2 regions of the Bacillus infantis NRRL B-14911 genome follow, and region 2 is predicted to be linked to the other one. Evidence: predicted binding sites of a transcription regulator. Region 2 holds the regulator's gene; the other holds the start of a gene.
The links. The regulator CtsR, encoded in region 2, represses protease genes until heat stress. The targets are predictions, from matches to a motif close to ATGGTCAATAAAGGTCAAACA.
Positions count from the first base shown of each region.

Region 1: N288_RS07885 (ATP-dependent Clp protease ATP-binding subunit) is a predicted target of CtsR. The motif match lies at 6,030-6,050, and genes of this name have one in related genera.

Region 1 covers NC_022524.1:1,546,989-1,559,261, forward strand. Annotated here, with positions in the region: gene N288_RS07870 (MarR family winged helix-turn-helix transcriptional regulator) at 1-34, shown strand, start outside; gene N288_RS07875 (M3 family oligoendopeptidase) at 145-1,839, shown strand; gene N288_RS07880 (two-component system sensor histidine kinase NtrB) at 2,109-3,698, opposite strand; gene N288_RS07885 (ATP-dependent Clp protease ATP-binding subunit) at 3,844-5,970, opposite strand; gene N288_RS07890 (YkvI family membrane protein) at 6,156-7,199, shown strand; gene N288_RS07895 (hypothetical protein) at 7,241-7,936, opposite strand; gene N288_RS07900 (CPBP family intramembrane glutamic endopeptidase) at 8,022-8,633, opposite strand; gene N288_RS07905 (NAD(P)H-binding protein) at 8,842-9,510, shown strand; gene N288_RS07910 (YkvS family protein) at 9,575-9,763, opposite strand; gene N288_RS07915 (hypothetical protein) at 9,984-10,178, shown strand; gene N288_RS07920 (SDR family NAD(P)-dependent oxidoreductase) at 10,234-10,974, shown strand; gene N288_RS07925 (PilZ domain-containing protein) at 11,178-11,558, opposite strand; gene N288_RS07930 (AAA family ATPase) at 11,733-12,273, shown strand, end outside.
Region 2 covers NC_022524.1:105,150-117,422, reverse strand. Annotated here, with positions in the region: gene gltX (glutamate--tRNA ligase) at 1-486, opposite strand, end outside; gene ispF (2-C-methyl-D-erythritol 2,4-cyclodiphosphate synthase) at 579-1,058, opposite strand; gene ispD (2-C-methyl-D-erythritol 4-phosphate cytidylyltransferase) at 1,077-1,769, opposite strand; gene N288_RS00600 (PIN/TRAM domain-containing protein) at 1,791-2,873, opposite strand; gene disA (DNA integrity scanning diadenylate cyclase DisA) at 3,084-4,157, opposite strand; gene radA (DNA repair protein RadA) at 4,161-5,543, opposite strand; gene clpC (ATP-dependent protease ATP-binding subunit ClpC) at 5,768-8,221, opposite strand; gene N288_RS00580 (protein arginine kinase) at 8,238-9,305, opposite strand; gene N288_RS00575 (UvrB/UvrC motif-containing protein) at 9,310-9,858, opposite strand; gene N288_RS00570 (CtsR family transcriptional regulator) at 9,886-10,350, opposite strand; rRNA gene rrf (5S ribosomal RNA) at 11,741-11,857, opposite strand; rRNA gene N288_RS00560 (23S ribosomal RNA) at 11,927-12,273, opposite strand, start outside.

The DNA of each region.
Region 1 (12,273 bases), 1.4 Mb from region 2:
AAAGAAGCTCGGCTTATCTGTCGGAAGATTTTAAAGCAAAGCACAGTGATCTTGCTGTGTTTTTTGTTTTTTAGGAGGATTTTCCTGCTGGATGTCGAATCTTTAGTATGGTTTTTTAAAATAAAGCTATTCGGGGGGAAAAGAATGAAATTCAGTGAATATACATATGTCCGTCCAGACATGGACGAAGCAGGAAGGAAATTTGAAGCTGCACTGGAGAGGTTCAGGGGGGCAGCAAGTGCCGATGAACAGAATGAAGCGATGAAAGAGATCAATCAGATTCGCAACGATATCGGAACAATGTTCAACTTATGCTATATCCGCCATTCAATTGATACTAATGATGAATTTTATAAAAATGAACAAGACTATATGGATGAAGTACAGCCGCAGCTGGAAGGGTTTGTAACAGATTACTATAAAGAACTGGTAGATTCCAAGTTTCGTTCAGAACTTGAAGGAAAATGGGGTAAGCAGCTTTTTGCGCTGGCAGATGCCCAGCTGAAGGTATTCAAGCCGGAAATCCTGCCACTTATGCAGAAGGAGAATAAGCTATCTTCTGAATATACGAAGCTGATGGCCTCCGCCAAGATCGATTTTGAAGGGGAAGAGCGTACACTGGCCCAAATGGAGCCATTTACTGAGTCGACCGACAGGGAAATGAGAAAGAGGGCTCAGGAGGCACGTTTCGGATTCCTTGCTGACAATGAAGAGGAGCTTGACCGTATCTATGACGACCTTGTAAAAGTCAGGACAGAAATCGCACATAAGCTTGGCTATAATAACTTTGTAGAGCTGGCTTACTACAGAATGTACCGGACGGATTATAATGCAGAAATGGTCGCCAAATTCCGCGGACAGGTCAAAGAGCATATAGTCCCGATCGCGACAAAGCTAAAGCAGCGCCAGCAGGAAAGAATCGGACTTGATGAATTAAAATACTATGATGAGCCTTTCCAATATAAGACGGGCAATGCAGCACCGAAGGGAAGCCCTGAGTGGATCATTGAAAACGGCCAGAAAATGTATGACGAACTCTCAGAAGAAACAGGCAGATTCTTTTCTTTTATGAATGAAAATCAGCTGATGGATCTTGTGGCGAAGAAGGGGAAAGCAGGAGGCGGCTACTGCACCTATATTGAAAACCATAAAGCACCTTTCATCTTTTCCAATTTCAATGGCACTTCAGGTGATATCGATGTGCTGACACATGAAGCCGGCCATGCTTTCCAGGTATATTCCAGCAGCCATTTTGAAATTCCTGAATACAACTGGCCGACATATGAAGCAGCGGAAATACATTCCATGAGCATGGAGTTCTTTACATGGCCATGGATGGAAAATTTCTTTAAGGAAGATACAGATAAGTATAAGTTTTCCCATCTGAGCTCTGCATTGCTTTTCCTTCCTTATGGCGTAAGCGTAGACGAATTCCAGCATTGGGTATACGAAAACCACACTGCTACTCCACAGGAACGTAAGCAGGCCTGGAGGGAAATTGAGCGGAAATATCAGCCGCATAAAGACTATGAAGGAAATGAGTATTTGGAGAATGGCGGTTTCTGGCAGCGCCAGGGGCATATCTTTAATTCTCCTTTCTATTATATCGATTATACACTTGCACAGATTTGCGCTTTCCAGTTCTGGAAGCGTTCAAGGGAAAACCAGGAAGAGGCATGGAGTGATTATGTCAAGCTGTGCGGATTAGGCGGAAGCCTTCCTTTCACAGAGCTGGTCAAGGAAGCCAATCTTCTTTCGCCATTCGAGGAAGGCTGTGTAGAATCCGTGATTGGTGAAATTGAAAGCTGGCTGAATTCTGTAGATGACAAAAGCCTGTAAAATTAGATGAGCCGGGGATTCCCCGGCTCTTTCTTGCTGTTCAGGAAATTTTAAATCGTATATCCTGGGGATTATTTTCAATTCCTGATCAATGTCCGGCAGCTGCGCCGGGATCACAAACCAAGCCTCCCAAAAAGTCAAAGAATTCCTTTCCGTGAGGCACCCAGGAAGCTGGCCATGCCGACGTTGCCACAGGACTTGGCGTTCTTAGTCTGCGTTCCTAAAGGTGATCAAGGCTCTTGCGCTTTTGTCCTGCAGATATTACTATTTTACTGGTTGCTGTCCAGATCTTCTTTAAAAAGGGGGAGATGGATTTCGGCTGTTGTGCCGGAGCCCATCCTGCTTGTAATCGAGAGCCTGCCTTTATGCTGCTGGATAATCTGCTCTGTAATCATCAGACCGAGGCCAGTACCTGATTCCTTTGTGGTAAAAAAAGGTTTTTTGATATTTTGCAAAAGTTCTTCGGGCATTCCGCATCCGCTGTCTTCGATTAAAATTCTTGCTTCACCAGTGCTGGTCTGTCTGCATGAGATCTTTACAACACCGCCCTCCGGCATAGCGTCGATGCTGTTTTGGACAAGATTGATGCATGCCTGCTTCAGCTTGCCGGTGTCGCAAAGGACAGTTCCGCATCCAGGAAGAATATCCTTCAAAAGGTGCACATTTTTATAATGTGCCTCAGATTCAAACAGGAGCGCTGTTTCATTTAGCAGCGGTTCCAGCGGCTGAGGCTTCATGTTTGGTGTGTGCGGTTTGGACAGATATAGAAATTCATTAATAATTCCGTTCATCCGCTCCAGTTCTGAATGGATGATTGAAATATATTGCCTATAGTCATTCTCCTTTTCACCAATCATTTGTATAAATCCTGATATAACGGTTAATGGATTTTTAATTTCATGGGCGACGCTCGCTGCCATTTCACCGGTGACCTTCAGTTTTTCAGAATTCCGCAGATACTCTTCCAGCTTTTTCTTCTCAATAACATCCCTTATGACCATCGATACTGCAAAAATTTTATGCTGAGCATTATAGACAGGGGATACGGTCGCCTCTAGCACGCTCGGCTCATCACTGACACCCGGAAAGGAAAGTTCAGCTCCGGAAATACTGCGGCCAAGAAGCGCCGAATCCAGCATATCCGAGATTTTACCATTTTCATCCGCTATGATGGTTTCAAGGCTGTCCCCAGGCTCTGGAGCTGTGGAGTGAAACAGCAGGGAGAAACTGTTATTCATTCTTAGAATCCTTTTTTCTGCATCTGCAATTACAATGGAATCGCTGGTATTGTCAAAAAAAGCGTCGATATAGGATCTGGTCGATTCCAGGTCTTTCCTTGCAGCCATTTCGCTTCTCTCTGCTTTTTCCCACAGCCTGTTCGCGTGTTTGATCATGAAAAACAGCAGAATGCTTGTGAGCAGGGCAAAAAGGAGGATATAAGGCAGGTCCTCAGGGCCGGACATTTCTGCAATTAAATGTCCATTTGCTGCATTCAGGATGATAAGGGCTGCAGCAGCCAGCGAGGTGGAAATGCCAAGCGCAAGATAACTCTGATAAAAGGCTGATAAAATGATCCCGAACACCAGAAAAATATAATTGACCAGATAAGGAAGCTGCAGGTTCAGGTAAAACAGATAACTGTATATACTGGCCAGGATTACAATCATCATGAAGTGAGGCTTTGGCTTAAGATAATAGAGGCCGGTGAGCAGCAGGCAAAAGCCAAGGCCGACAGGCGGCCACAGCAAATCATAGCGCTGATCGACCAATGTGTAAAAAGCTGTATCGATTATGTAAAACAGCCAGAGCAGCTGTATCAAAAGCAGATTCCGGCTTTCTATCAGGCTTGTTTTGTTCATGCTTAGGGTGCCTTTCGGTTAGTATATTAACCAATTTTATCACAATTTGTCAGATTTTGTTGAGCGACTTTCATGTCTAACAGAAAAAGACATACAGTAAGCCTGTATTAAGCTTCTGTATGCCTTTCGCAATTGATTTGTATCTTTATTTTCCAGTAACCACAATATTTCCATCCAAAAGGTCTGCATGCAGCTGTGTGCATGATGGATCTTCCAGAATAAAGTCCGCAATTTTGTCTTCCAGCTGCTCCTGGATTGCCCTTCTAAGCGGACGGGCTCCAAACGCCGGATGATAGCCAAGCTCGGCCAGTTTTTCAACTGCTTCATCAGTAAAAGTCAGCAGCATATCCTGTTCTTTGAGTGCTGTATTCAGCTCTTCCAGCATCAGCTGCACAATTTTCAGCAGGCTGTCTTTTTCAAGCTGTTTGAACTCTATGATGCTGTCGAATCTGTTCAGGAACTCAGGCTTGAAGAAACTGCCCAGAGAATCAAGAATTCCTGATTCCTTGACAGCTTCGCTGCTGCCGAAACCGACCTTGATTTCCCTGTGTCCTGCACCGGCGTTGCTTGTCATGATGATAACAGAATCCTTAAAGCTGACGGTCCTTCCCTGGCTGTCTGTCAGGCGGCCGTCTTCGAGAATCTGGAGGAACATATGCTGTACGTCAGGGTGGGCTTTTTCTATCTCATCCAGCAGAATGATGCTGTATGGATTCCTCCGCACCTTCTCAGTCAGCTGGCCTGCTTCATCATGGCCGACATATCCCGGAGGGGAACCGATAATTTTTGAAATGCTGTGTTTTTCCATATATTCGCTCATATCAAGCCTGATCATGCTGTCTTTAGAGCCGAAGAGCTCTTCAGCAAGTGTTTTTGTCAGTTCGGTCTTACCAACACCGGTTGGTCCGACAAATAAGAAAGAGCCGATTGGGCGGTTTTTGGATTTTAATCCAGCTCTGCTTCTGCGTACTGCCTTTGCGACCTTTTTAACAGCTTCTTCCTGGCCGATCACTTTTTCGGAAAGGGATTTTTCAAGGTTCTTCATCTTGGATTGTTCATCCTGCTGAATTTTGCCGACCGGAATGCCGGTCTTTCTTTCAATGATCTCCTGGATATGTCCCGCTTCCACTACCGGCCTCTTTGCCGAATCATTGTTCAATGCTATTTCAAGCTTGATTTCCTGTTCACGGAGCTTGGCCGCTTTTTCATAGTCTTCTTTCTTCAGGACTTCTTCTTTGGCAGCTGATATTTCAGCCAGCTTCTGCTCGATTTCTTCCCCTGGTGTATATTCTGCTGTCAGATTGATTTTTGATCCTGCTTCATCCAGCAGATCTATGGCTTTATCCGGAAGAAATCTGTCCTGTATATATCTGCTTGATAGAGTGACGCATGCCGACAGCGCCTCTTCCGAATAGGTGACTTCATGGAAGTCCTCATATTTGGACTGGAGGCCTTTCAGGATTTCTAAGGCTTGTTCCTGTGTTGGCTCCTGAATGTGAACAGGCTGGAAACGCCTTTCAAGCGCAGGGTCTTTTTCAATCTGGCGATATTCTTTTAAAGTTGTCGCACCGATTACCTGAAGTTCGCCGCGGGCAAGAGCAGGCTTCAGGATGTTGCCTGCGTCCATGGAGCCTTCGGCGGATCCTGCTCCGACAAGAAGATGGATTTCATCAATGAACAGGATAATATTTTTCCTTTCCTGCAGCTCTGTGATAAGCTGTTTCATCCGTTCTTCAAACTGTCCGCGAATGCCGGTATTGGCAACAAGCGAAGCGACATCAAGAAGATAAACTTCTTTATTCAGCAGTTTGCGGGGTGCTTTCTTTTCAGATATTTTCAGTGCCAATCCTTCTGCAATGGCAGTTTTCCCGACACCGGGCTCTCCGATCAGTACTGGATTATTTTTATTTCTCCGATTGAGTATTTCAATGACACGGTCAATTTCTTCATCCCTGCCAATGACAGGATCTATTAAGCCTGCATTGGCTGCATTGCTCAAGTTCTTGCCAAACTGTTCGATAAAGCCGTTTGGCTTTTTGCCTGGCTGCTGTTTCATTCCCTTGCCGGCACTAGCTTCACCGGCGCCCATTTGTTTGAACAAGTCTTCCATGCCGGAAGCCTCGAAGGGATTCTGGTAACCGAAGGAAGCGTTCATTTTTTGCTTTTCGGTCTGATAGCAGCTGCTGCAGAGATGTGTTTCTATTTTATTTCCATTTATATTAAACCTTAATTGGATGGTTGCCTGGTTTTGTTGACATTTTTCACAGTTCATCAATCAATGCCTCCTATATGTTGACTTTGACTATCTTTGACTAACTTTGATTTTATTATACTTTGACCTTATTTGACTTTCAAGCAATAAGACTTGGAAATTTAAGCCAAAGGAATGAATAGTTTTGAAAAGCTCGTCTTTGTTGGAAAAGCCGGTCATATACATGAAGGGGAGGAGGCGGTTTCGTGAAAAATTGGACTGGAGCCTTGCAGATTGCTGCTGTCTATGTTGGTACAGTAGTCGGGGCGGGTTTTGCAACAGGCAAGGAGATAGTAGAGTTTTTTACCCGGTTCGGGTTTATCGGGCTGATCGGAATTCTGATGAGCGGATATATATTTATTATGCTGGGAACAAAGCTGATGAGGATCTCAGCACGGATACATGCAAAGTCCTACCAGGAGCTGAATGATTATCTGTTCGGCAGATATTTCGGAAAAGTGATCAATGTGCTGACATTAATTATGCTCCTTGGCGTATGTGCTGTCATGCTGTCAGGCGCAGGAGCTGTATTTCAGGAGCAGCTTGGATTGTCCAAGCTCTCAGGGGTGCTTGCAACAATCATATTATCGGTGGTTGTAATGATTCTCGGCATTAAAGGGCTGTTTGCTGTGAATTTGTTTGTAGTGCCTATGATGATTGCCTTCAGTTTTATCTTAATGTTCATTTCTATAAAGCTCCCGGGCTTTAAGGAGCAGATGCTGTTCATTCCGTTTGCGGAGGATGGGTGGAAAGCTGTAGCCGCGCCATTTTCCTATACCGCGCTCAATCTGGCCCTGGCACAGGCGGTGCTGGTGCCTGTTGCAGCTGAAATAAAAGATGACCGGACCATCAGGATGGGAGGGTATATCGGAGGGGCGGCATTGACCATCATCCTTTTATCAAGCCATCTGACTCTTGTAATGCTCCCTAACCTGGAAGTATATGAAATACCAATGGCAGTCATCATGAAAAATCTTGCATCCGGTTTTTACGGCCTGTTTGTACTGGTCATTTATGGAGAAATTTTTACCTCAATAATAGGAAATATTTTCGGGCTGGAGAGGCAGATAAGGCAGTATATTTCAATCCCGGCGATCTGGTCGGTCGGGGGAATTTATCTAATTACCTGTTTAATCAGCATGATAGAATACAGTACTCTGCTTTCCTATCTTTATCCGATATTCGGATATGTCAGCATTCTATTTATTGTCCTGCTCTGGATAAAACCTGCAGAAGAAAAAGAAGCATGAAAAAAAACAGGCCGATGAGGTGTTTCATCGGCCTGTTTTCCTTATTTCTCTGCTGAAATGGTTTTTGCCATTTGAATAAATGCATCAGTGTGATCAGCATCATTTTTTGTGTAGATGCTCAGCTTTAAGGGCTGTCCACCGTTTTTAATCAGGTATACCGCTGCTTTATCTTCTTCTGAAGCTGCTTCGTAAATGATTGCATCCTGCAGGAATTCATCATCAGAAGCCTCCGCAGATTGCACCTCACTGCTTACCGCTGTCAGCTGGGATTTTGCGTTCTCTTCAGCCATTTCCCAATCTGTATCTTCCGGCAGCAGCTCAATCCTCATGAATACTTGATCATTATCTGTCAGATAGAGTACATCTTTATTAGGCTCTTCAGCTGTCAGTTCGTATGAAGGAAGGACATACATAGAATAATTCTGGTTGTCGCTTTTTTCAAGGACTGCAGTTTCTTCCATCGTTTCTCCATTCACCTGGTATGACAGGGATTTTTCCTGCTCCATTTCAGAGCTGCCTGTCTCCTCGTTTTCTTCTCCTTCAGACTGATCATCCGTCTGCTCTATGTCTTCACCATTTGAATTGTCACCGGTTTCCTGGGTGCCGTCTGTTGTGCCCGCTGTTTCTTCTGTATTGGTTCCATTGTCTTCACTTCCTGTGTCCTCTGTAGTCCCGCACCCGGCAAGTGCAAGTGAAAGGATCCCTGTAGCCAGCAATAGTTTTTGAAGTGTGTTCATTTTGGCATTCCTCCTGTATGTCATGCAGTTTTATAATAGAGTAGACGATGTTATCTGCAGAAAGTTACAAATTTTGCTGATTTCATCAGTTGAATGGCAAGATAATAAAAATTAATAGATCGAATATGAGATGAGAGACAATGACCAGGGGCAGGCTTTTCTTCCAGGCATACAGATATCCCCAGAACAGCCCGGCTGCAAATGCTGCAAGGGCAAGGACCGGATAGCCGGAATAGAAATGGACGGAGGCGTAAAGCAAAGCAGCTGATATCACTGCCCATCCTGGTTTTATGTAGCTTTGCAGGCGTTTTTGGACAAAACCCCGCCAAAAAATTTCTTCGCCCGGAATGATGACAAGGATCAGGACGATATATTGCCAGATTACTTCCGGGGAAAGCCGGCTGTACAATCTCCCGATTTGGCTTGCGAATGGCAGGTTCAAAATCTCTATCAGAAAATGGCCTGTCCAGAATAATCCATAGAGGAGTACCCCGGAAACTGCTCCAAAGAAAAGGTAAGACCGGAAAGAAGCCTCATCCTCCACTTCTTCTGCCATAATTGAATAGCTGATCAGAAACAGCATGGAAGCGGTGAATATATACCAAAATACTGCCCTGTCCTGAAAAGTGAAAAACAGTAACAAATGGGCAATCATGATCCCCAGGATCAGTTTTATATCAATTGAGCCAATTTTCATTCATGATCTCCTTTCAGCCAGGTGGAAAATATAAATGCGGGTTTACGGTGCAATGCTTCTTGTGCTGTATAATCAGTAAGTAAGCTGTTGGCTCGTACAATTTATTGGTGTTCTAACAAACCAATCACTATTTTATCAAAAAATGAAAGTACTCTGCTACTACTTTTGTTCATACAACTGTTTTTAACAGCATACAGGAGGGAAAAAGATGCGAAAAGCACTAATTTTAGGAGCTACCGGCTTGACAGGGGGCCATCTTTTGGAGCTGCTCCTGGGCAGCGGCCAGTACTCAGAAATAAAAGTGATCAGCAGACGCCCGCTCAGCATAGAACATCCTAAACTGACGGTATACATTGGGGGCTTCAGCAGGCTGGAGGAGATGGGGGATGCCTTCAAGGCTGACGATATATTCTGCTGTATTGGCACAACGATTAAGAAGGCGGGAAGCAAAGACGCTTTTCGGGCAACCGATTTAGAGTATCCCTTAAAGGCGGCACATCTTGCACAAGAAGCAGGTGCAGCCAGATTCCTGATTATATCGTCAATGGGGGCAGACCCGGATTCTAAGTTTTTTTATAATAAGGTAAAAGGACAGATGGAAGAACAGCTTAAGACACTGAATGCTTTCAGCCTCCACATTTTCCGGCCGTCCCTTCTTGTCGGCGATAGGGCGGAGTTCAGGCTGGGGGAAAAGGCCGGCGAGGTTTTCTTAAGGGCGGCAGGGCCGTTTATGAAGGGAAAGCTTCAAAAGTATAAATCCATCAAGGCATTAGATGTGGCAAAAGGGATGGCAGCGGCCGCAATCCGTGATAAGGAAGCCCGCAAGGCTGCAATGATATATGAATCGGATGAAATAGCCCGCCTTGCAGGCAAATAAAAAAACTCCGCCTGGCAGCGGAGTTTTTTTTACTTTATATTATAGCAGCGCTTACATTTTACGATTAGAATACCGATTCTTTAATGACTTTATAGTTTTTATGGTTAACAACAGTCCTTTGCTCTAACTCAAGATCACGATAGTCATCCATGTATGTAAGATCGACAATCACCGAATTTTCGTTCACTTTTTCAACTATGCCCTTCAAGCCTTCCCTGAATTCAATCACGTTTCCGACTTCTGCTTTCTTCATACATCCTCTCCCTCTCCCGTGTTTGTTTCTTCTCTAAAAGCTTATTAACATTTTGCACTACTTTTTGAATTTCGTAAAGAATTTTGAACATTTTTAACTGAAACTTCCATTTTTCGGATTGAAACATAAGGGTATTGCATAACTGTGTTCTGCAAGTATTTCCGTGGAAATTCTTATAGTAATTTGGTATACAGTAAGTATGTGAAAAGGAGGTATTGGCTTGGAACAAAACTTGGTGAATGAATTGCTAGATAAGCTCAAAGACGGTGAACTTGCGGAGTACTATGTAAAAAAGGAAGACTTCCTTGAGTTTCGCAGGGTGCTTGTCAGCCGCCCGGACTTTAAGCATTTCCGCGGCATTGGCCAGCGAGGCGGAGATGTATTGTATCAATATCTATCTGAGCCCCGCAGCTGAAGGCTCAATATATATCTGAAGGCTCAATATATATAGGAAGGGAGTCGATGGAGCAATGAAGTTTAAAGACAGGACAGTGTTCATAACCGGTGGTGCAAATGGGATTGGCAAGGGCATTGCCAAGTCATTTGCTGAAGAAGGTGCAAAGGTAGTTATTGCAGATATAGCCGAAAAGGAAGGGGCTGAGCTTCAGGAGAAGCTGGTATCCGAAGGCAGGGAAGCCTTTTTTGTGTATACAGATGTGAGAGATGAAAGAAGCATTATAACTGCCATGGAAAAGGCAGCCGCTCAGTTTGGAACTATAGACATCCTTATCAATAATGCCGGGATTTCAAAGTTTATTTCATTTACGGAGATGACATTGGATGAATGGGATGAGATCCTCCAGACTAATTTGCGGAGCGTTTTCCTCTGCAGCAGGGAAGCAGTGAAGCTGATGAAAAGTGGAGGCTCAATCGTAAATATGGCTTCGACCCGGGCGTCCATGTCTGAGCCTGACACAGAGGCTTATTCTGCATCCAAGGGAGGGATCACGAGCATTACCCACGCTTTGGCAAGAACCTTGGCAGGCAAGGGAATCAGGGTTAATTCCATCAGCCCGGGCTGGATTGAAACAAAGCATTATGATGAATTGCGGGAAAAGGACCATAAGCAGCATCTTTCAGGAAGAGTAGGTAAACCGTCTGATATAGCGCGCTGCTGCCTCTACCTTTGTGATCCGGAAAACGATTTTGTAACGGGCGAAAACATCGTGGTCGATGGGGGAATGACCAGGAAAATGATGTACGAGGAATAGCAGGATTCCTTCTAGTTTTTCCGCAGCAGCAGGATGCTGAAAATGAAAATAGTCCCAACGAAAATCAGGCAGCTTAAGAGATGGGAAAACATATGAAGCCTCCTCAAGTGGTTTATTCCATCATATAGGTGATTCATAATGTTTCCGTTGCATGAACGTAAAGTTCCAGTAAAAAAAACTCCAGCAGAATGCGCTGGAGTTTTTTATCTTGATTTGTAAGAGCCGGCAGCCTTTCTGGCATACTCTTTAAGCTGCTGGATAATCTCAAGGCTTTTTTCGCTGCCTTCTGCAGATACGAAGCCATAGGTGCTGCTATTCCATTCGTGCTTTTGCCATACCGGCTCACCGGTCATGGTGATAAGAGAATCGTTAATGATGAAAGACATTTCCATCATCAGCTTTTTTTCTCTTACCGGAAGGTCCATGGAAGCCTTGAAACGCAGGCCGTTCGGGCTCAAATCCATTATCTCCGCTGTGCCTGGCCTTGCCTCAACCGGTTTATCGTCAATTTTTATAATCCTGAAGGACCCATGGAGCGGCTTAGGGAATTGAAACCGGAACGGCTCATCCCGTTTATATCTCATATGATCACCTTCATATATTTGTTTGTTAATTCTTGTAAGTTTATTGAATCACCAGACCGCCTTTTTTGCAACCATTTTCTCTGCTGAGTCTATTTCTTCCAATCACTTGCTATGCTTGTATAATTTCATGTTATATTTAAAAAGACAAAATATTAGAATAATAGAGGTGTGCAAATGCTTGATCAAATAGAAAAACTGAAAAGAGAAATAGGAAAGGTGATTGTCGGCCGGGATAAAGAAGCAGAGTTGCTGGTGATTTCGCTCATCTTCAATGGCCATGTGCTTCTTGAAAGTGTGCCTGGAACAGGCAAGACACTCATGGCAAAAACATTCGCTGAAACATTTGGAGGAAAGTTCTCGCGGATTCAATTTACACCGGACGTACTTCCGAGTGATATTACAGGAATCCAATTTTTCAATCCGAAAAACCATGAATTTGAGTTCCGCCCAGGACCCATCCTTGCCAATATTGTACTTGCTGATGAAATAAACAGGGCTACCCCGCGGACACAGTCAAGCCTGCTTGAGGCCATGGAGGAACGCCAGGTAACGATTGACGGACATACATTCAGGGCGGAAGAACCCTTTATGGTCATTGCGACGCAGAATCCGGCAGAGTCGCAGCAAGGGACCTTTCCGCTGCCGGCAGCACAGCTTGACCGCTTTTTCATGAGGGTTAAACTGGGCTATCCCAGCCTTGAAGAAGAAAGGATGA
Region 2 (12,273 bases):
CCCTTTGGGCACGATGAATCGGATGCTTGGCCTGCGGCCTTCAGCCTCCAGCTTTTCCCTTTCCTCCTGGGTCAAATGGCGGCATTTGCCGGAATATTGGGGGTTGTCTCCCCTTGCCATCTGCTCTTCGCGCTCTGCTTCAAGCTCTTCCTCTGTGCAATAGCATTTATAAGCAAGATCTTTATCCAGGAGCTCCTGGTACAGCTCTTGGTAGATATCATTCCGTTCTGACTGGCGGTACGGGCCGTATCCCCCATCTTTATCAATGCTTTCATCCCAGTCGATTCCAAGCCACTGCAGATACTTCAGCTGGCTTTCCTCTCCGCCTTCAATATTCCTCTTAAGGTCGGTATCCTCGATCCTGATGATGAATTTCCCGCCTTTTGAGCGTGCGAACAAATAGTTGAACAGCGCTGTGCGGGCATTGCCTATATGTAAATGTCCGGTTGGGCTTGGCGCATAGCGGACCCTGATTTCATTAGACATGAATAAGCCTCCTATTGTAGTCATTTTCCTTCTTCTTTGCTATATTCTAACACCATGTTTTTGCCTTATAAAGCTAATTTTTTCGGGGGGGCTCAGTCCTTTTTCTGCAGCAGGACGGCAGCCTGTGAAGCGATCCCTTCGCCCCTGCCCGGAAAACCGAGCTTTTCTGTTGTCGTTGCCTTGACATTGATGCGGTCCGCATCTGCCTGCAGCAGCTCTGCAATCCGCTCTCTCATCTGGCCGATATAAGGCGCCATTTTCGGCATTTGCGCAATGATGGTGCAATCGGCATTCACAAGCTTATATCCTTTCTCATCTACAATCTTCCATACATGCTCCAGCAGCTTGGCTGAATCAGCATCCTTGAATTCAGGATCTGTATCCGGAAAGTGTCTGCCAATATCGCCTTCCCCAATTGCCCCGAGACACGCGTCTGCAATGGTATGAAGAAGCACATCCGCATCAGAATGGCCCAGCAGCCCCTTTTCATAGGGAATTTCAATACCGCCGATAATCAGCGGCCTTCCTTCGGTTAATTGATGTACATCAAAGCCCTGTCCAATACGAAACATAGTATATTCCCCTTTATGTCAGTTACTTCGAGCTTCACGTTTCCGGATAATCGCTTCTGCAAAATAAAGATCCTCCGGGGTTGTAAGCTTGATATTATCATAATTTCCTTCAACGATTTTCACAGGGATGCCGAGCCGTTCTGCCAGGCTGGCATCATCTGTGCCGAGGTAATCCTCCTCAGCCGCTTTCTGATGAATGTGCAGGAGGGTGGAAACACGAAAAGCCTGTGGGGTTTGGACTGCCCACAGACTTGATCGTTCAACTGTTTCCAGGATTTGATTGCCGGCAGCCTTTTTCACAGTATCCTTCACTGGCACGGCCAATACTGCGCTGCCATCCTGATCCGCAGCCTCCGTCAGCTTCCTGATCAGGTGCTGGTCGATGAAGGGGCGGGCCGCATCATGCACCATGGCAATGCCATCGCCCTGCAGCTCCTTCACCGCATTATAGACGCTGTATTGGCGTTCGGATCCACCGGGAACGAGTCCAATGACTTTCTTGATATCGTAAAAGGCAAGAAGCTCTTGGATCTCCGCCTTCTCGGACGGATTGACCGCAAGCAGGATGCCAGTACAATCCGGATCGCTTTCAAACACCCTCAGCGTGTGTATGAAAACCGGCACACCGCGGATCTCAAGCAAAAGTTTATTTTTGCCGGCGCCCATCCTTTTCCCCTGGCCTGCAGCAGGAATAATTACCTGATAAGGCATAAACAGTCTCCCAACTCTCTTTTATAAAGCTTTTTCAAGCAGCTTAGGCTTTGCAAATATCATGCGGCCCGCAGAGGTCTGCAGCACGCTGGTGACAAGGACATCGATGTGCTTGCCGATATAATCGCGGCCATCTTCGACGACAATCATTGTACCGTCATCCAGATAAGCAACACCCTGATTATGCTCTTTCCCGTCCTTGATGACCTGCACCTTCATCTCTTCTCCAGGCAGCACCACCGGCTTGACCGCATTGGCCAAGTCATTGATATTGAGCACAGATACCTTCTGTAGCTCGCATACCTTGTTAAGATTAAAGTCATTTGTCACCACAACACCGTTCGTCAGCTTTGCCAATTTCACAAGCTTGCTGTCTACTTCCTGGATCTCTTCAAAGTCCCCTTCATAAATCTCGACCTTGATGGAAAGCTCCTTCTGGATACGGTTCAGGATATCCAGCCCCCGCCTCCCCCTGTTCCTTTTCAATACATCTGAAGAATCAGCTATATGCTGAAGCTCCTCAAGGACGAACTGGGGTATGACGATGGTTCCTTCAAGGAAGCCCGTCTGGCAGATATCCGCGATCCTTCCGTCAATGATCACACTTGTATCCAGAATCTTTAATGCGTTTTTCTCAACTGGCTCTGCTTCCTCTTCACCGGATTTCTTTTTCCGGCTCGTAAATAATCCCAGAAGCTCATCCCGCTTTTTAAAGCCCACCTGGAAGCCAAGATAGCCAAAAATCAGCGTCAGCAGGATCGGGGCGACCGTATTGACAATCGGAAATTCGATTGCATTGAGCGCAAAGCCGATCAAAAATGCCACTATCAGGCCGAAAGCAAGGCCCACACTGCCAAAAATAATATCTGTTATAGGCGCTTTCACCAATGATTCCTCTACCCATCTCACGAAATTGGTTACATAATCAACTGCCCAAAAAGATATAAGATAAAAAATAATGGCACCTAAAATAGCGGACACATACGGATTATTTAAAAGAGGAATGTCGTCCAAAGCAACTAGCCCGAGCAAGTCCGGAATCAAAAAGATCCCAAGGGTCCCCCCGGTAATAAGAAAGCATGCCTGTACAATGCGTTTTAACATTCCTTCACCTCCTTTTAATCATTATAAACAAATTCCCTGAATTGAAACCTGCAGAATATGTTAATTTGGTTTTTTGTAACATTATTTAAATATAATAATATCGGAGGTTTTATATACTGATACACCTTAAGCGTAGCACCGTGCAAACAGAGTGTCAAATAATATAAAACCACCATTTTAGCATACTGTATAGACCAATTCAATGGGCAATTAAAGCTGACGGTCCGCAAACAGCTGCTCCTTGACCAGCTTGAGGCCCTCACGGATTTTTCTCGCCCTGACTTCACCGATGCCTTCCACCTCATCAAGATCCTCTACTGAAGCTGCTGTGATTTCAGGAAGCTCCTGGAATCTGGTGATGAGATTTTCAATAATGATTGGCGGGAGCCGGGGGATTTTATTAAGCATCCGGTACCCTCTTGGACAAATTCCTTCATCCAGGTGGACATAGCCGCTATAGCCGATCAGCTTCAGGAGGATGCTGTCCTCGATCGTTTCGCCGCTTGCCAGCTCCTGCATTTTGCTGATTGCTTCCTTCGTGCTGACATCCTTATCAAAGGCATAGTCTTTGATGATCAAAGAAGTTTCCTTTTCCATGTCAGTCAAGAGCTCGTTCATCTGCAGGCGGATCAGCCTGCCTTCTGTACCCAGTTCACTCAGGTAGGACATCAGTTCCTGCTTGATCTTCAGCACCATCTCATAGCGGTGCAGCACCTGAAGAACATCGCTGTAGGTCACAAGCTCTTCAAACTCAAGGATCCCGAGGCTTGCGATGCTCTGCTCCAGCACCACTTTGTATTTCTCAAGCGTCTGGACTGCCTGGTTGGCTTTTGCGAGAATGACGGCGATGTCTTTCAATGCATATCTGAAATGGCCCTGGTAGAGTGTGATGACTGTCCGCCGCTGTGAAATGGCAACGACAAGCGCCCCTGTCTCCTTTGCCACCCGCTCTGCCGTCCGGTGCCGCATCCCGGTTTCCGAAGAAGGGATGCCCGGGTTCGGGGCAAGCTGGGCATTGGCTATAAGAATCTTGCTGCCTGTCTCATTCAGGACGATGGCGCCATCCATTTTGGCCAGCTCATACAGATAACTTGGCGTGAAAGGGCAATTGATCTGAAAGCCCCCATCTACAATCGCCTTCACCTTTTCATTGCAGCCCAGTACAATCAGTCCGCCTGTGTTTGCACGCAGGACATTATCGATCCCTTCGCGTATCGGTGTTCCCGGTGCCAGAAATTTCAAAATGTCGCTCCGGGTCTTTTCGCCCAGCTTTTTATTGTCCATATCTTATCCTCCTAATGCCGCTTTTAAGGCCTCGCTGACTGTATTAACCCCGATTAGCTGCACGCCCGGCGGAGAGTCCCAGCCTCCAAGGTTCTTAGCAGGAAGGATGATCCGTTCAAACCCAAGCTTAGCAGCTTCCTGGACACGCTGTTCGATCCTGGAGACACGGCGGACTTCGCCGGTCAAACCCACTTCTCCAATGATGCAATCAGAGGCCTGTGTTGGCTTATCCCTGAAGCTTGAGGCAATGCTGACGGCAATTGCCAGGTCAATCGCAGGTTCATCCAGCTTAACGCCGCCTGCCACCTTCAAATAAGCATCCTGATTTTGCAGAAGCATCCCGACACGCTTTTCAAGCACAGCCATTAAAAGCGGGACGCGGTTATGATCGATCCCGGTTGCCATCCTCCTCGGATTCCCGAAGCTCGTCGGGGAAATGAGCGCCTGAATTTCAACCAGCACCGGCCTCGTCCCTTCCATGGAGGCAACAACTGTAGATCCGGATGCCCCCTGGGAGCGCTCTTCAAGGAATATTTCCGATGGATTTTCCACCTCTTCAAGGCCGAATTCCTTCATTTCAAAGATGCCCATTTCATTGGTTGATCCGAAACGGTTCTTAACAGCCCTGAGAATGCGGTACGTATGATGCCTTTCACCCTCGAAGTAGAGGACTGTGTCAACCATATGCTCGAGCAGCCTCGGGCCGGCAATCGATCCTTCCTTCGTGACATGCCCCACGATAAAGATCGCGATGCCTTTGGTCTTTCCGATCCTCATCAGCTCCGCGGTACATTCCCTTACCTGCGAGACGCTTCCAGGGGCCGAGGTGATATCCGGATGAAAAACAGTCTGGATTGAATCAATGATCACAAAGCTGGGATTTTCATTTTCAATGGTCCGGCTGATTTCCTCGAGATTCGTTTCTGCATATACGAGCAGCTTATCTGATACAACCCCAAGCCTGTCAGCCCTGAGCTTTGTCTGCCTCATGGATTCCTCTCCGGAAATATAAAGAACAGAATGATCCTTCCGGGCCAGCTGGGAAGATACCTGCAGGAGGAGCGTCGACTTCCCGATTCCGGGGTCGCCCCCGATCAGAACAAGCGAGCCCCTTACCACCCCGCCTCCCAGAACGCGGTTGAGCTCCTTCAGGTCTGTATAGATCCGCGGTTCATTGACTGTCTCAATTGAGGTGATCGGCGTCGCTTTAGAAGCAAGGGTTACGCCTGCCGAATGGGCAAATGCACCCCTTCTTCCTCCAGCTGCAGGCTTCTCCGTTTCCTCCACCATTGTATTCCACTGCCCGCAGGCAGGACATTTGCCCATCCACTTGGCGGACTCATAGCCGCATTCCTGGCAGATGAATTTGGTCTTTCTTTTTGCCATCCGTTTCTCCCTTTCTATTTCATTCTCTTCTATTGTGAAAAGTGCACCATTAGTTTCATTATAGGGAAAGTATATTATACTTCCCCGCTTATATAAAAATGCCTGTCCAAGGAAAGTAGTGGAAATGGCTGATTTTTTATATAAGGACAGATTGAAATGCCTTCAATGGAAAAAAGGTACACGCATTGTGCACCGTGTACCTTTTTTATTATATAATATGACGTTTATTTAGATAAGTTTGTTGCAGTTTCAGGAGATTCTTCTGTTTTCACGACAAATTCCCCATCTTCTACATCGATAATGACATTCTGCCCTGTCAGCACCTGGCCCTTCAGCAGCTCCTCTGACAAACGGTCCTCGATATGCTTTTGGATCGCGCGGCGGAGCGGCCTTGCACCATACTCAGGGTCGTACCCTTCCTCGGAAATTTTCTCTTTTGCCTTATCGGTCAGGCCAAGGACAATTTCCTGTTCCTGCAGGCGTTTAACCAATTGATCGGAAAGCAATGTAACGATTTCCTTGAGATGTTTTTTCTCAAGGGCGTGGAACACGATGATTTCATCGATCCGGTTAAGGAATTCAGGGCGGAAAGCCTTCTTAAGCTCTTCCATTACCTTGCCTTTCATATCCTTATAGTCCTGCTCTCCATCCTGGATGTTAAAGCCGACATATTTATTGCGTTTCAGCGCTTCTGCCCCGACATTGGATGTCATGATCAGGACTGTGTTTCGGAAGTCGACAGTCCGGCCTTTAGAATCTGTCAGGCGTCCATCCTCAAGAACCTGAAGGAGGATATTGAATACATCCGGATGTGCTTTCTCAATCTCATCCAGAAGGACAACTGAGTATGGCTTCCTGCGGACTTTTTCTGTCAGCTGGCCGCCTTCCTCATATCCTACATATCCCGGAGGTGAACCAACAAGACGGGAAGTTGAATGCTTCTCCATATATTCAGACATATCGATGCGGATCATTGCATCTTCATCGCCGAACATCGCCTCTGCAAGCGCACGCGCAAGCTCAGTCTTACCGACCCCAGTAGGGCCGAGGAATACGAAGGAGCCGATTGGGCGCTTAGGATCTTTCAGCCCGGCACGCGCACGGCGGACCGCTTTGGAGATCGCCTTGACCGCTTCTTCCTGGCCAATGACACGGGAATGAAGAATTTCTTCCATGTTCAGGAGCTTGGCTGTTTCTGTCTGAGCCAGCTTCGCTACAGGAATTCCAGTCCAGCTTGCTACTACATGTGCAATATCATCAACTGTGACTTCGCTGTTTTCCTTCCCCTGCTTCTCTTTCCAGCTCTTCTTTGTTTCCTCCAGCTGCTCGCGCAGGCGCTGTTCAGAGTCTCTGAGGGATGCAGCTTTCTCGAACTCCTGGCTTTGGACGGCAGCATCTTTTTCCTTCCTGACTTCTTCAAGCTTCAATTCAAGCTCTTTCAGGTTAGGGGGAGTAGTGTAAGAACGCAGGCGTACTTTTGAACCTGCTTCATCAATCAGATCGATCGCCTTATCCGGAAGGAAGCGGTCTGAGATATAACGATCAGAAAGCTTAACAGCTGCCTCGATGGCTTCATCTGTGATGGATACTCTGTGATGGGCCTCATAGCGGTCGCGCAGCCCCTTAAGGATCTGAACAGACTCATCTGCTGTCGGTTCATCTACCGTGATCGGCTGGAAACGCCTTTCAAGCGCAGCATCCTTTTCGATATACTTTCTGTATTCATCCAGGGTAGTGGCGCCGATGCACTGCAGTTCGCCCCTTGCAAGGGATGGCTTCAGGATATTGGAAGCATCGATTGCCCCCTCTGCTCCTCCTGCACCAATCAAAGTATGAAGCTCATCGATGAAGAGAATGATATTGCCAGCCTGGCGGATTTCATCCATTACTTTTTTCAAGCGGTCTTCGAATTCGCCACGGTATTTTGTTCCGGCAACAACTGTCCCCATATCCAGTGTCATAACCCTTTTGTCGCGGAGGATCTCCGGCACTTCATTGTTGATGATCTGCTGTGCAAGTCCTTCTGCGATGGCTGTCTTACCGACGCCAGGCTCCCCGATCAGGACCGGATTGTTCTTTGTCCGGCGGCTCAGCACTTCAATGACGCGCTGGATTTCCTTGCTTCGGCCGATGACCGGATCAAGGCTTCCTTCCCTGGCAATGGCTGTCAGGTCTCTTGCAAGGCTATCAAGGGTCGGTGTATTAGCGCTTGCTGCTGATCCTCCCTGATGGCTTCCTGAATCATTGCTGCCCAGAAGCTGGAGCACCTGCTGCCTTGCTTTATTCAAGCTGACTCCCAGATTGTTCAGCACCCGTGCGGCAACACCCTCACCCTCACGGATCAAGCCGAGCAGGATATGCTCTGTGCCAACATAAGAGTGGCCCAGTTTTCTGGCCTCATCCATTGAGAGCTCAATGACCTTTTTAGCCCTTGGTGTATAGTGGGGAGTCTGTGAGGAATCCTGGCCGCGGCCAATAAGGTTTTCCACCTCTTTTTGGATCTTTTCAGAGCCCAGTCCGAGTGCATAAAGCGCCTTTGCAGCAATCCCTTCTCCTTCACGGACGAGGCCGAGCAGGATATGCTCTGTGCCGATATTGCTGTGTCCTAAGCGAATGGCTTCCTCCTGTGCTAATGCCAATACTTTTTGAGCTCTTTCAGTAAATCGTCCGAACATCATAATTTCATCCTCCCGACTATTGTTTTTCCATTTTCAATCTTTCGCGTATAAGTGCAGCCCTTCTAATATCACGTTCTTCAGGCCGGAGCGGCCCGCCGGCATATTGCTGCAGGAAACCGGGCTGTGTAAGAATCATCAATTCATTTAAAATATTTTTGGGAATATCTTTGATGTATCCCATATCTATACCCAGCCGGACATCAGATAAGCATTTTGCCGCTTCTTTTGATTCAATGATCCGGCTGTTGGAGAGAATCCCATAGGAACGGTACACTCTGTCTTCTAATTGTATGTTTGAAGTCTTTGCTAATGCTTCCCGGGCATATCTTTCCTGGGCGATGAGCTGGCCCACGACACTCTTCAGATCTTCTACGATATCTTCCTCAGACTTTCCGAGCGTGATCTGATTGGACACTTGAAAAATATTGCCCAGCGCCTCGCTTCCTTCGCCATATGTCCCTCTCACCACAAGCCCCAGCTGATTGATGGCCGGGATGATCCGGTTCATCTGATGGGTGAGCATCAGACCTGGGAGATGCATCATGACAGAAGCCCTTAGCCCTGTTCCGACATTGGTCGGGCAGCTGGTAAGATACCCGTAGTCTTCATCAAAGGCAAATTCAAGGTTCTCCTCAAGCCAGTCATCCAGCTTATTGGCCATCTCAAGTGCCTCGGTCAGCCTGAATGCAGGAAACAGGCATTGAATCCGGATATGGTCTTCCTCGTTGACCATGATGCTGACCTCTTCATTTTCTGACAGGAGACAAGCCCCGTAAGGAGACTGCTCAGCCAGATTGGGGCTGATCAGATGCTTTTCAACAAGCACCCTTTTCTGGAGGGGCTGAAGACTTCCCATCTCTAAAAGCTCCAATCCTCCAAGCCCTTTGAAAGGCTTCTCGGTGGAAATCTTCCTGATATCTTCAATGATGCTCTGTCCTTCTTCATTTGAAAAAAGAGTAGGAAACTTATATATATTCATATTCCTTGCCAGACGGATGCGGGAGCTTAGCACAATATCAGAATCAGGGCCTTCCGCACTCATCCAGGAACTGACCGCCTGGCTGATGAAACGTTCCAGTGACATGATATCAGTCCCCCTCCCTGCCGCTGCTCAGCTGTTTTTCAAGGGACCGTATCTCATCCCGGCGCACGGCAGCTTTTTCAAACTCTTCCTGCAGGATCAATTCCTTCAATTCTTTTTTCATATCCTCAATCTTTCTCCTGAGCTGAATGCTCCCGCCGGCTCTCGCCGGTATCTTCCCTCTATGGGACCAGTTCCCGCTGTGGAGGCGCTTCAGGATCGGGTCAAGCTGCCCCTTGAATTCCGAATAGCAGTGGGCACAGCCAAACCGTCCGATTTTAATGAACTGCTTAAAAGTCATCTGGCATTTGCTGCACTGCAGAACTTGCTCCTGCGGCCTTTGCTCTTTTTTCGGCTGCTGCAGACCAGGCTCAATATTCAAAAGCCCCGCCAGCAGGCTGTTGAGGGAAAAGCCTGAAGCCTGATTATTGATCATGAACATTTCGCCTTTTTCCTTGGCGCAGACCTCGCAAAGATGGAATTCGGTCTTCCCGCCATTTATGCTCTTTGTAAAATGCAGCGTTGCCGGCCTCTGATTACATTCTTGGCAAATCATGCACTCACCTCTCCAGCTGCTTAATCTTTATTTATACTTCAACGAAGTCAGCATTGCTCTCAGCATTCTTGATCGCAATTCATCGCGGAACGGAAGCTCTATATATAAAACCGACCGGTCGATTACACTGAGCATGATTTTAGCCTCGCGGCGTGTGATGACTTCCTCTTCCACCAGGCGCAAGATGACGCTCTCAGCGCTTCCCTGCGATATCCTGCTTTGGATCAGCATCAGCAGCTGATCAATCAGGTCCGCATGATCATAGGACTGTACCTTCATGATCCGGATATATCCTCCGCCGCCCCGCTTGCTTTCAACAATATATCCTTTTTCGATTGTAAATCGGGTATTAATGACGTAATTGATCTGCGAGGGGACACATTGGAATTTATCAGCCACTTCGCTTCTTTTGATCTCGACACTTTCCCGTTCACTCAGCTCCAGGACTTCCTTCAGATATTTCTCGATTATGTCGGATATATTCCTCACCAGGCCTCCTCCTCCCTGACTTTGACTATATTTGACTTTAATTATAAATGAATTATGTAAAAAGTTGCAAGATGGATGCCTTATTAATTTTCCCATTTAATAAATATCTCAAACGTAACAAGAGCAAATTCTTCCAGCTGTATAGAGTATTCAGCCGGTGGGCTTTTGGGTGCTTGTCATGGGTGGGAAATTTGGTTTTGGTGAAAGGGGGGACGTGTATGCAGGGTACGTTTGCAGCTCGCTGGGGAGGGCAGCCGGAATATACGGGTGAAGGAGGGAGAGTGAATGCGAGTGGGGATGATGGGAAGTTGAATGGGTGCTAAGTTGGGGTGGGTTGAGCTGGGGTGAGCTGGGTTGAGGGAGATTGGATGGGACGTTTCTTTGCTTGGCAATGGTGTGTGGTAAGTGGATGAGTGAGAAGTTCGCTAGACGATTTGATTAGACGTAGGAGTTGGTAAACTATTTGGCAGAACGGTTAGATATGACGTTAGGTTGGTAGGATATCGGTAGGAGTGATTAAGTTTGCGGTTTTTGCTAACAGCTCTCTTATGTCGGATAAAAACCAGGTTTATTCATCCATCAGGACTTTTCTTTTTCCAGCAGCATGAAAGTGCTAGGTGACGGTGCTACTGTGTTTGGATTTGAACGAAGATGGCAATCTATTGATGGAGCTTGCGGATGGGATCCCGCGATATTTGTGGCAATTGGTAAATTAAGCGAGGAATTCGGTAGATTAATCGGTCATTTGATTGAATAAATCGTTGAGTTGGTAAATTAATCGGTCGTTTGATTAAATTCACAGTTTAAACGCCTGCTAGCTCATATATTCGATTCAAAGCACTGCTTGTTTGCCCGCCCGGCATCTATTTTTCAGCCATATGGGGAAGTTTGCGGGCGGGCTATGGCTGTTTTGTGGCAATTGGTAAATTAAGTGAGGAATTCGGTAGATTAATCGGTCGTTTGATTGAATAAATCGTTGAGTTGGTAAATTAATCGGTCATTTGATTAAATTCACAGTTTAAACGCCTGCTAGCTCATATATTTGATTTAAAACACTGCTTGTTTGCCCGCCCGGCATCTATTTTTCAGCCATTTGGGGAAGTTTGCGGGCAGACTATGACTGTTTTGTGGTAAATGGTAAATTATTTAAGGAATTCGGTAAATTAATCGTCCAATTGATAAAATTAATCGCCGAGTCGGTAGATTATCGAGCCAATTAATGAAATCCATATTTCAAACAGCCGCTCTCCCCTTTTTTCAAACCACAAGCAACGCTCTTAAAGCCCTCCGGCTATTCATTTTCACCAAACGATCCCTTTTCTGATCAAAACCCACTCCAACATAAACTAAAAAGCACAAAAAAAGAACAGTCTCACAGACTGTTCTTCGTTTCGCCCGGCAGCGTCCTACTCTCACAGGGGGAGAGCCCCCAACTACCATCGGCGCTGAGAAGCTTAACTTCCGTGTTCGGTATGGGAACGGGTGTGACCTTCTCGCTATCGCCACCAGACTATTTAGATGAGGTTTTTGTTCCCTCAAAACTAGATAATGCAGAAGAAGAATTACAAAGCAATCAAATGTGGTTAAGTCCTCGATCTATTAGTATCTGTCAGCTCCACGTGTCACCACGCTTCCACCTCAGACCTATCAACCTGATCATCTTTCAGGGATCTTACTAGCTTGACGCTATGGGAAATCTCATCTCGAGGGGGGCTTCATGCTTAGATGCTTTCAGCACTTATCCCTTCCGCACATAGCTACCCAGCGATGCCTTTGGCAAGACAACTGGTACACCAGCGGTGCGTCCATCCCGGTCCTCTCGTACTAAGGACAGCTCCTCTCAAATTTCCTGCGCCCACGACGGATAGGGACCGAACTGTCTCACGACGTTCTGAACCCAGCTCGCGTACCGCTTTAATGGGCGAA